DNA from 2 places in the Streptosporangium lutulentum genome. Region 1 is predicted to be linked to the other one. Evidence: riboswitches for the same ligand, from Rfam matches in the RefSeq annotation. Region 1 holds a riboswitch; the other holds the start of a gene.
The links. A riboswitch is a leader RNA that binds a small molecule or an ion and turns the genes downstream of it on or off. The one in region 1 is predicted to bind cyclic di-AMP.
Positions count from the first base shown of each region.

Region 2: linked by a shared signal. The riboswitch ahead of J2853_RS42525 (C40 family peptidase) and the one ahead of J2853_RS21725 (C40 family peptidase) in region 1 are both predicted to bind cyclic di-AMP.

Region 1 is NZ_JAUSQU010000001.1:4,866,846-4,871,253, reverse strand. It holds gene J2853_RS21735 (LemA family protein) at 224-787, shown strand; gene J2853_RS21730 (class I SAM-dependent methyltransferase) at 954-1,577, shown strand; cyclic di-AMP (ydaO/yuaA leader) riboswitch at 2,162-2,319, shown strand; gene J2853_RS21725 (C40 family peptidase) at 2,402-2,917, shown strand; gene J2853_RS21720 (hypothetical protein) at 2,992-3,777, shown strand; gene J2853_RS21715 (M48 family metallopeptidase) at 3,774-4,408, shown strand, end outside.
Region 2 is NZ_JAUSQU010000001.1:9,447,416-9,451,823, reverse strand. It holds gene J2853_RS42535 (branched-chain amino acid aminotransferase) at 1-634, opposite strand, end outside; gene J2853_RS42530 (3-isopropylmalate dehydrogenase) at 805-1,854, opposite strand; cyclic di-AMP (ydaO/yuaA leader) riboswitch at 1,998-2,229, shown strand; gene J2853_RS42525 (C40 family peptidase) at 2,232-2,963, shown strand; gene serA (phosphoglycerate dehydrogenase) at 3,620-4,408, opposite strand, start outside.

The DNA.
Region 1 (4,408 bases):
GCGACGGAGGCGGGCCGGGATCCGCCGGGGGGCACCGGCGCGCACACCCCCGGGGAAGGGCGGGCGTCGGCCGGACGGCGCCGCGTGACCACCGGGTCACCCGTCGTCTTTCCGGCGCGTGACGCCCCTGTAGGCGGAATGCAAGGAGCCTGAGGTCAGATGGCCACGGCGTGGCGGGCCAGACCCGTCGGCCACACGGCTGCCACTCGACCGGGAGGCTTCCTTGATCACTACGGCCGTTCTCGTTTTTCTCGCCTTCTTCCTCGTCCTGCTTCTCGTCCTGCTCGCCGTCTCGACGTACAGCGACCTGGTTCACCGGCGTGGTGAGGTGGACGACGCCTGGGTCTGGATCGAGGTACGGCTCAAACACCGTCACGATCTCGTCGCCGAACTGGTGGAGGTCGTGAGGGGCCACGGCGCCCGCGATCGGCAGGCCCTGGAGGCGGTGGCCGCCGCGCGTTCCCGGGCGGCGGGGGCTCAGGCTCCCGCCGACCGGATGGCCGCCGAGGACCTGCTCTCCGGGGCGCTGCGAAGCCTGTTCGCGGCGACAGGGGCCCACCCGGACCTCAAGGCCGGCCGGACCCTCGCCGAGCTGAGAGAGAAGCTGGCCGCCGCCGAGGACCGGATCACCCGCTCCCGGCGGCACTACAACGACGCCGTTCTCATCTACAACAACGCGATCCAGATGAGCCCGGCCGATATCGTGGCGGGTATGGGCGGCTTCTCGCAGCGCGAATACCTCCGCGATCAGGACGAGGAGCGCCGCCCGGTGCGCGCGTGGTTCTAGGAACGATCTCCTGGTCACGGGCTACGGCCGCCGCTGGGTCGTGAGCCCGGCCGCGTCCCCCGCCGGGGCCGGAGGAGGCTCCTTCGGCCGCGCCGCGGCAACGGACATCGGCTGCCGAAGCCTGCCAACCTGGCATAACGCCCTCACCTGGGGGAATGAGCTGCGAATGCCTTCCGAAACTCGTTCCGCCGGCGGGGACACCCGCACCTTCCTTGGCGCGATCATGCGTAATCCCTTCGAGCTGGGAGCGATCGCGCCCAGCTCGAAGGCCGTGGCCCGCCTGGCCGCGTCGATCGTCCCGGACACGCACGATGCCGTGGTCGTCGAGCTCGGCGCCGGCGGCGGTGTGATCAGCGACGCGATCCGCGAACGCCTGCCGCCGGGCGGGCGGCAGCTCGCCGTCGAACTCAACGACGACATGGTCCGCCATCTGCGGCACAGCCGTCCCTGGCTGGAGGTGGCCGCCGGGGACGCGGCCGACCTGGGCAAGGTGCTGGGGCGGGCCGGGGTGGCGCAGGCCGACGCGGTCATCTCCTCGCTTCCCTGGACCCTGTTCGACGAGCAGCGGCAGAAGAGCATTCTGGACGAGGTGTCGGCCACGCTCGTCCAGGGCGGGAGGTTCAGCACCGTCATCACCCTGTCCGCGATGCCCTCGCGGAGGTTCCGGCGATTCCGCGGGCTCCTGGAGCACACCTTCACCGGCGTCGGCACCATGGGCCCGGTCTGGCTCAACGTCCCGCCCGCGCTGGTCTTCACGGCGTCGCGATCCCGTCCCGGCTCCAAGGGCTGAGAGCCGGAGGACGGGGCCGCCCGCCTCGTCCGCCGGTGGGGTTCCGTCCGTGCCAGGAGGTGCGCCGCGATCGCCGGCCTGCCGTTCGCGCCCGGTCTTCCTGCCGTCGCCGCTTGTTGTAATGATAAATGTTACGACATATGCCGCCGAACGCCCGGCGGGCTCGGCGCCCGCGCCGATGAAGGCCGATGGAGATCGCGGGCGGGAGTGAATGGTCGTGCGCGTAAATGAATGATCATGAATGGCGCCGAGGATCACACCTGGCGACGGAGGTCACATTGGCGATCAACGCAAGTGTGACGCATCTGACATAAATTGCGCATTTGCCGTTGTTGTTCATCGTATGTGACCAGGGTCATATCTCAATAGCATAAATAGCCCTTATGCAGGGACTCCGGAAAGGCGATCAACGTTTTTCGATCTTCAAACATGGGGATTGCTTTGCCGAACACTGAAGGTTCGAGGTAGTTTCTGGCCTCGCGACGTGCAAGCCATGCCGTCGCGGCGAATGTCGGCCCCAGGGCCGGTGTCCCTCATAGAAATCCAACCGGTCACCGCTTCTCCCCATCGGGGTTCGACCCCATCGCGGTGGCCCGCCGAATCCATGCAGCCAGGAGGCATGGAACCGGGGACCCAGTGGGCCCTTAACGTGTGGCCAGGGGTGAATCGGCATCTTTTGCCGTAGGGCATCTTCCCAGCCCGAATCCGTCAGCTAACCCGGTAGGCATCAGTGGAAGTCCCAAGGAGAAATCCTGTCTACCACCCTGCACAACCCCCGTTTGTCGCGCCTTTTCCGCCTTTCTGTCGGCGGGTTCGTCCTCACAATGACCGCCTCAGCCGGAGCGGTCGCATTGGGGCCGGCGGCGGCACAGGCGACGACGAACAGTGCGACCGCCCTCCAGGTCAAGAGCACGGCGAAAACCTCACAACAGGTCAAAAGCACGGCGAAGATCAGGTTGAGCAAAGTCGCACTGCAGAAGGTGAAGGCCGAGAAGGCCGTCTCCACGGCAAGGAAGCAGATCGGCGATCCGTATCGGTGGGGAGCCACCGGTCCGGGCGCGTTCGACTGCTCAGGGCTCGTCCAGTACTCATGGCGCAAAGCAGGCGTCAAGCTCCCCCGCATCACGTACAGCCAGTACAGGGCTGTCAGGAAGAAGGTCTCGTGGAGCAACTTGCGCCCCGGTGACCTGATGTTCTTCAGCGGGAAGGGCCACGTCGGCATGTACGTCGGCAAGGGCAGGATGGTCCACTCGCCGAGCAGCGGCAAGACGGTCCGGATCGTGAAGTTGGAGGGGTACTACAAGTCCTCCTTCACCGGAGCGGTCCGCCCCGGAGGCTGACCCAGGGATACGGCCCCGTTCGTCCGCGTGGACGGACGGGGCCGCTCCATGTCCGTCGAGTAGCATCAATGCATATGTCCGTCCCGAAGGGGCGCCGCGCCGTGCTCACCGGGATGCTGGCGCTGATGAGCGTCGCTCCGCTCGCCGGAGGCGGGCCGATCCCGCAGGACACGAGTGGCCTCTGGCCCGGTGCGGCCACCGTCGTGCGAGGTGAGCACTCCCTCGTGATCGGCCACGGCGTCCCGTACGCGAGCCTCCGCGATCTGGCGTCGAGGGCCGACCGCGCCCGCCGCGCCGTCGAGGGGATCTGGGGTCCGGTCCGGGCGGTGATCCTGTTCCCCGCCACGGACGCCGAGGCCGCGGCGCTCGCCGGAGCCGGCGGCACCGGTGGCCTGGCCGCCCTGGCGACCTCGGACCGGGTGATCGTCCTGCCGTCGGGATACGCGAGGCTCAGCGAGGTCGGCCGTGACGTGGTCATCACGCATGAGCTCACCCACGTGGCCACCGGCGCGACCAGGGGCGGCCGGGTGCCGATGTGGCTGTCGGAGGGCTTCGCCGACTACGTGGGCTACCGCGACGCCGGGATCGCGGTCCGCACGGTCGCGGCCGAACTGGCGGGGGAGGTGCGCGCGGGCGTCCTGCCCACCCGGCTCCCCGGGCCCGCCGACTTCGCTCCCGGCAACCCGCGGCTGGCGCAGGCCTACGAGGAGGCGTGGCTCGCCTGCCGCCTCATCGCCGAGCGCTTCGGCGAGAAGTCACTGGTGAGGCTCTACGGTAGCGATATCGGGAGCACCCTGGGCCTGACCGAGGCGGCGCTCGTCGAGGACTGGCGCGACCATCTCCGGAGGGAACTCGGATGACGCTGAGCAAGACGGACACGCCCGCGGGTCTCCGGGCGGCGGGGTGGGCGCTGGCCGCTCTCGGAGCGGTCACGCTGGCGGTCGTGGCGTTCACCACCCCCTGGCGGGAGCTGCCGGCGGGGGCGCCGGTGGTCGTGCCGGATCCGGTCCGCGACTTCTCCGGCGAGCAGATCGCCCGTGCGGAGACCTTCGACGCGCTGGTCAGCGTGCCCTCCTACCTGTCGCTCGGCCTGACCCTGATCGTCGCGGGGGTGCTGGTGGGCACCCCGCTGGGCGCGTGGCTGCTCGGCCGCCTGAGAGGACCGTGGTGGCTGCGGGTGCTGCTCGGCGTCCTGGGGCTGTCGGTGGCGGTGGCGGTCCTGCGCTGGCCGCTGGGGATGTGGTCGGAGACCCACCTGCGCGACTTCGGGCTGTCCACCCAGACCTGGGCGTCCTGGACGGCAGACCGGATCAAGAACCTCGGGGTCGGCACCGGGCTGACCGCGATCATGGTGCTCGCCGTGGTCGCGCTGGCACGGCGCTTCCGCCGCTGGTGGATCCCCGCGGCGATCGGCGCGTTCGTGCTGACCCTGCTCGCCTCGTTCGCCTACCCGGTGGTGATCGAGCCGATCTTCAACGACTTCCGGCCGAT
Region 2 (4,408 bases), 4.6 Mb from region 1:
CCGCCGCGTAGTTGCCGCCGCACTTGACGGCGCCGGTTCCGCCGGGGGCCGCGCGGGTGTACTCCGTGGAGAGCCAGACCGAGACGGGCTTTCCGGCGCCGAAGTAGGCCGCCGCCGGAGAGGCGATCACCATGTACTTGTAGGTCCTGGACGGGTAGTTCACCCCGAGCGCGGCCTGAGTGGCGATCATGAAGGGGCGCAGGTAGAGGCTGTGACCCGGCGTCGTGGGGACCCATTCCCTGTCGGTCTGGACGAGAAGCTCCAGCGACTCGACGAAGGTCTCCTCCGGCAGTTCCGGCATGGCCATCCGCAGCGCCGAGTTGTTGAAGCGGGCGGCGTTGGCGTACGGGCGGAAGGTCGCGATCGTCCCGCCCTCCTGGCGGTAGGCCTTCATGCCCTCGAAGAACTCCTGGGCGTAGTGGAAGACCGCGGTCGCGGGGTCCAGGCTCAGCGGGCCGTACGGCATGAGCCGCGCGTCGTGCCAGCCCTCGCCCTCGGTGTAGTCGATCGAGATCATGTGATCGGTGAAGACCTGCCCGAATCCGGGGCTCGCCAGTACCTGCTCGCGCTCGGCCGCGGTGCGCGCGTGGTCGGAGAGCTGCACGTCGAAGCTGAGCTTCTGAGCGGTGGTCATGGCGAGATCCTTCTCTTGGCGTAGGGCGACCCTGAATCCATTTTGCGACGGAACAGGTAACGGGAAAACTACTGCATCGACACCGAAACCCGGCAGTGCCGGTACAACGAAGACGCGCCTGGCGGCTCGTAGGAGCCGCCAGGCGCGTCTGAAGTGAGGGGGCGGCTTCCTCAGCCGGTTACTCGGGCGGTGATGTCGTCACCGATCTCGTGAGTGGTCCGGCCGGCCCAGCCGGTCAGCCGTTCGACCAGATCGTCGGCCACGGCCTGCTCGACCCGTGCGGCCTCCTGGGCCAGGCCGAGGTGGTCCAGAAGCATGGCGACCGACAGGATCGTCGCGGTCGGGTCGGCCTTGCCCTGGCCCGCGATGTCGGGGGCACTTCCGTGGACCGGCTCGAACATGCTCGGCGCGGTGCGGTCGGGGTTGATGTTTCCGCTGGCCGCCAGGCCGATGCCGCCGGCGATGGCCGCGCCGATGTCGGTGATGATGTCGCCGAAGAGGTTGTCGGTGACGATCACATCGAACCGTTCGGGCTGGCTGACGAAGAACATCGAGGCCGCGTCCACGTGGCAGTAGTCGGTCTCGACGTCGGGGTACTCCAGGCCGACCCGGTCGAAGACGCGGGCCCAGAGGTCACCGGCGTAGGTGAGCACATTGGTCTTGTGGACCAGTGTCAGCTTCCTGCGGGGACGGCCGAGCGCTTTTTCGAAGGCGTAGCGGACGACCCGCTCGACGCCGTGGGCGGTGTTCAGCGACTCCTGGGTGGCGATCTCGTGGGATGTGCCACGCCTCATCACGCCACCGGTCCCGGCGTACAGCCCCTCGGTGCCCTCGCGGACCACGATCATGTCGATGTCCTCGGGGCGGGCGCCGCCCAGCGGGGTCTCCACGCCGGGGAAGAGCTTGACCGGGCGGAGGTTCACGTAGTGGTCGAACTGGAAACGGAGTTTGAGCAGCAGGTCGCGCTCCAGGACGCCCGGGGGCACGCTGGGGTCGCCGACCGCGCCGAGCAGGATCGCGTCGTATCCGCGCAGCTCGTCCAGGACAGGGTCGGGCAGGGTCTCACCGGTCTCGTGGTACCGCTTGGCTCCGAGATCGTAGGTGGTGGTCTCCACCTTCGTGCCGACGACCGCTTCCAGAACCTTCAGGCCCTCGGTGACGACTTCGGCACCGATCCCGTCTCCGGGAATGACAGCCAGGCGAATGTTGCGCGAATCCATGAACGCACCTTACCGGTCCCGTCTCGGTGATCGAACAACGATCTCACTCTTCGGACAAATCTGAGCGTACGGCACGCCTGATCGTTTTGTCCATTTTTGCGAGGTATTGACCGTTTCGTTGACTTTCGTTATGGTCCTCAGCATTCGTACTGACGCCTAATCCGCACAGGTCATCCCCTACATCGGCCTGCGCGGGGCCGGGGAACCACTTTTTTCGGGATCCGCCGGACGACTGGAACCTCGCTCCACCCCCGGAGCCGTTCCTCGCTGTCCTCATGCGATCCCTAGGGGCGAATCGGCGCATCCATCGCGCCGTAGGGCGACCTCCACGTCCGAGTCCGACAGCTCACCCGGCCGGCCTTATGGAAGGAACCATTTTGTCCGGCAAGACTTACCCCCGCGTCCTGTCCTTGTTCGTGGCCGGCGCCGCCGTGCTCGGGACTCAGGCCGTCGCTCTGGCCGACTCCCGCCTCTCCCCCGCCGACGTCTCCGTCTCCGTCGCCCGAGGGGAAGCCCCCGCTCCCGTGCCCGCGACGCCCGTCACACCCGCCCCCGAATCCACGACGCCCGGCACACTCCGCATACCCGGCACCCCCGGCGCCCCGGCCACGCCCTTCGTGCCCGGCGCCGTCGAGCCCTCGCAAGCGCCCACGGCCGCGCCCGCCGCGCCGGTCACGCCTCCCAAGCCCCCGAAGCCCCCGAAGCCCGCCTGGAAGAAGGCCCTGCAGTGGGCCATGGCCAAGCGCGGCACTCCCTATGTCTGGGGCGGCACCGGCCACGGCGGCTTCGACTGCTCGGGCCTGATGCTCCGCGCCTACGGCGCCGCCGGGATCAAGCTGCCCCGCGTCGCCGCCGACCAGTACAACGCGTTCTCCAGGAAGATCGCCTGGAAGGACCTCCAGCCGGGAGACCTGGTCTTCTTCGACGGCCTCGGCCACGTCGGCATGGTCAGCAAGCCGGGCTACATGGTCAACGCCCCGCACACCGGTGACGTGGTCAAGGTGGAGAAACTCGACTCCGGCCGCCGCGCCTCCTTCGCCGGCGCCGTCCGCCCCGACCCCAAGGGCGTCAAGGCCGCGATCGCGGCCGGACTCCTGACCGCCTCCTGAGCCATCCCCTCACCGGCCCTGCCCCTGGGGCCGGCGGCCGGCGGGCCCCGCACCCACCCTCACCGTCCAGGGTGCGGGGCCCGCCGCTCACACTCACGGTCGATGCCCGGCCGGCAGCTCAGGGCCGCCCGGTTCGTGGACGACGCGCCCTCGCCGGGCGCCCTCGCCCACTCCGCCTCTCCGGAACGGAGCGACGGGTGGCTAACGGTCGGTGGGAGCCCCGCCGTTGTCGCGGCGGTCCAGAGCGGTCTGGAGAGCCTGGGCGGCCTCGTCCTCGGTCTCGTCGGGACGGTCCCAGGAATACATCTCATACATGGCGATTCTCGTCTCGGTCGCATGCGAGCAGGAGAGGTGATCGGGACTCCGGTCACGAATCCGAATCGAGCCTGATGCCGCAGATCCGGGTCACGGATCGGCGGCGGGAGGCTGGGGCCGGCGAGCGCCATCACACCGCGGCGAGCTGCCGGCCTGCCCCTGTCAGGCCCCGCCGCGGCAGGTAAGGAGTACAAGAACCTGACGCATTTGATGTCAAGGTTACCTGGCCGTCGAACCGCCGTCTCGCCCGCCGTACACACTTCTCAGATGCTGAGACGCGGCTGCGGCCGCCACCCGGGTCGTCGGGGCGGCGGCCGCAGCCGGAGAAATCATCTGTCCGCTTATTCGGCCAGATCGACCGAGCGGCCGCTGTCGGCGCCGATCTCGGCACCGATCTGGTCGACGACGTTCTGCGGGATGGCCGTGTCGACGGTGAGCGCGATGAGGGCCTTTCCGCCCTTCACGTCACGGGCCACCTGCATCGAGGCGATGTTGATGCTGTGATCTCCGAGGATCCGGCCGACGACGCCGACGATTCCGGGGCGGTCGGTGTAGGTGAAGAACGACAGGTGGTCGGTCGGCTCGATCTCCATCTGGTAGCCGTTGACCTCGACGATCTTCGTGATCTGGCGCGGCCCCGACAGGGTGCCCGAGACCGAGACCGTACGGCCGTCGGCGAGGACACCGCGAACGGTCACGACGTTGCGCCAGTCGGGGCTCTCCGAGCTGGTGATCAGCTCGACCGTCACGCCGCGGTCCTTGGCCAGGAGCGGGGCGTTGACGTAGGTGACCGAGTCTTCGACCACGTCGGTGAAGACGCCCTTGAGGGCGGCCAGCTCCAGCACCCGCACGTCGTGGGCGGCGATCTCGCCGCGGACGTCGACGTCGAGCTTGGTGGCGACCTCGCCCGCGAGGGCGGTGAACACCCGGCCGAGCTTCTCGGCCAGCGGCAGACCCGGCTTGACGTCCTCGGCGACGACACCGCCCTGGACGTTGACCGCGTCAGGCACGAACTCGCCGGCGAGGGCGAGCTTCACGCTGCGCGCGACCTGGGTGCCGGCCTTCTCCTGGGCCTCGTGGGTGGAGGCGCCCAGGTGCGGGGTGACGACGACCTGGTCCAGCTCGAACAG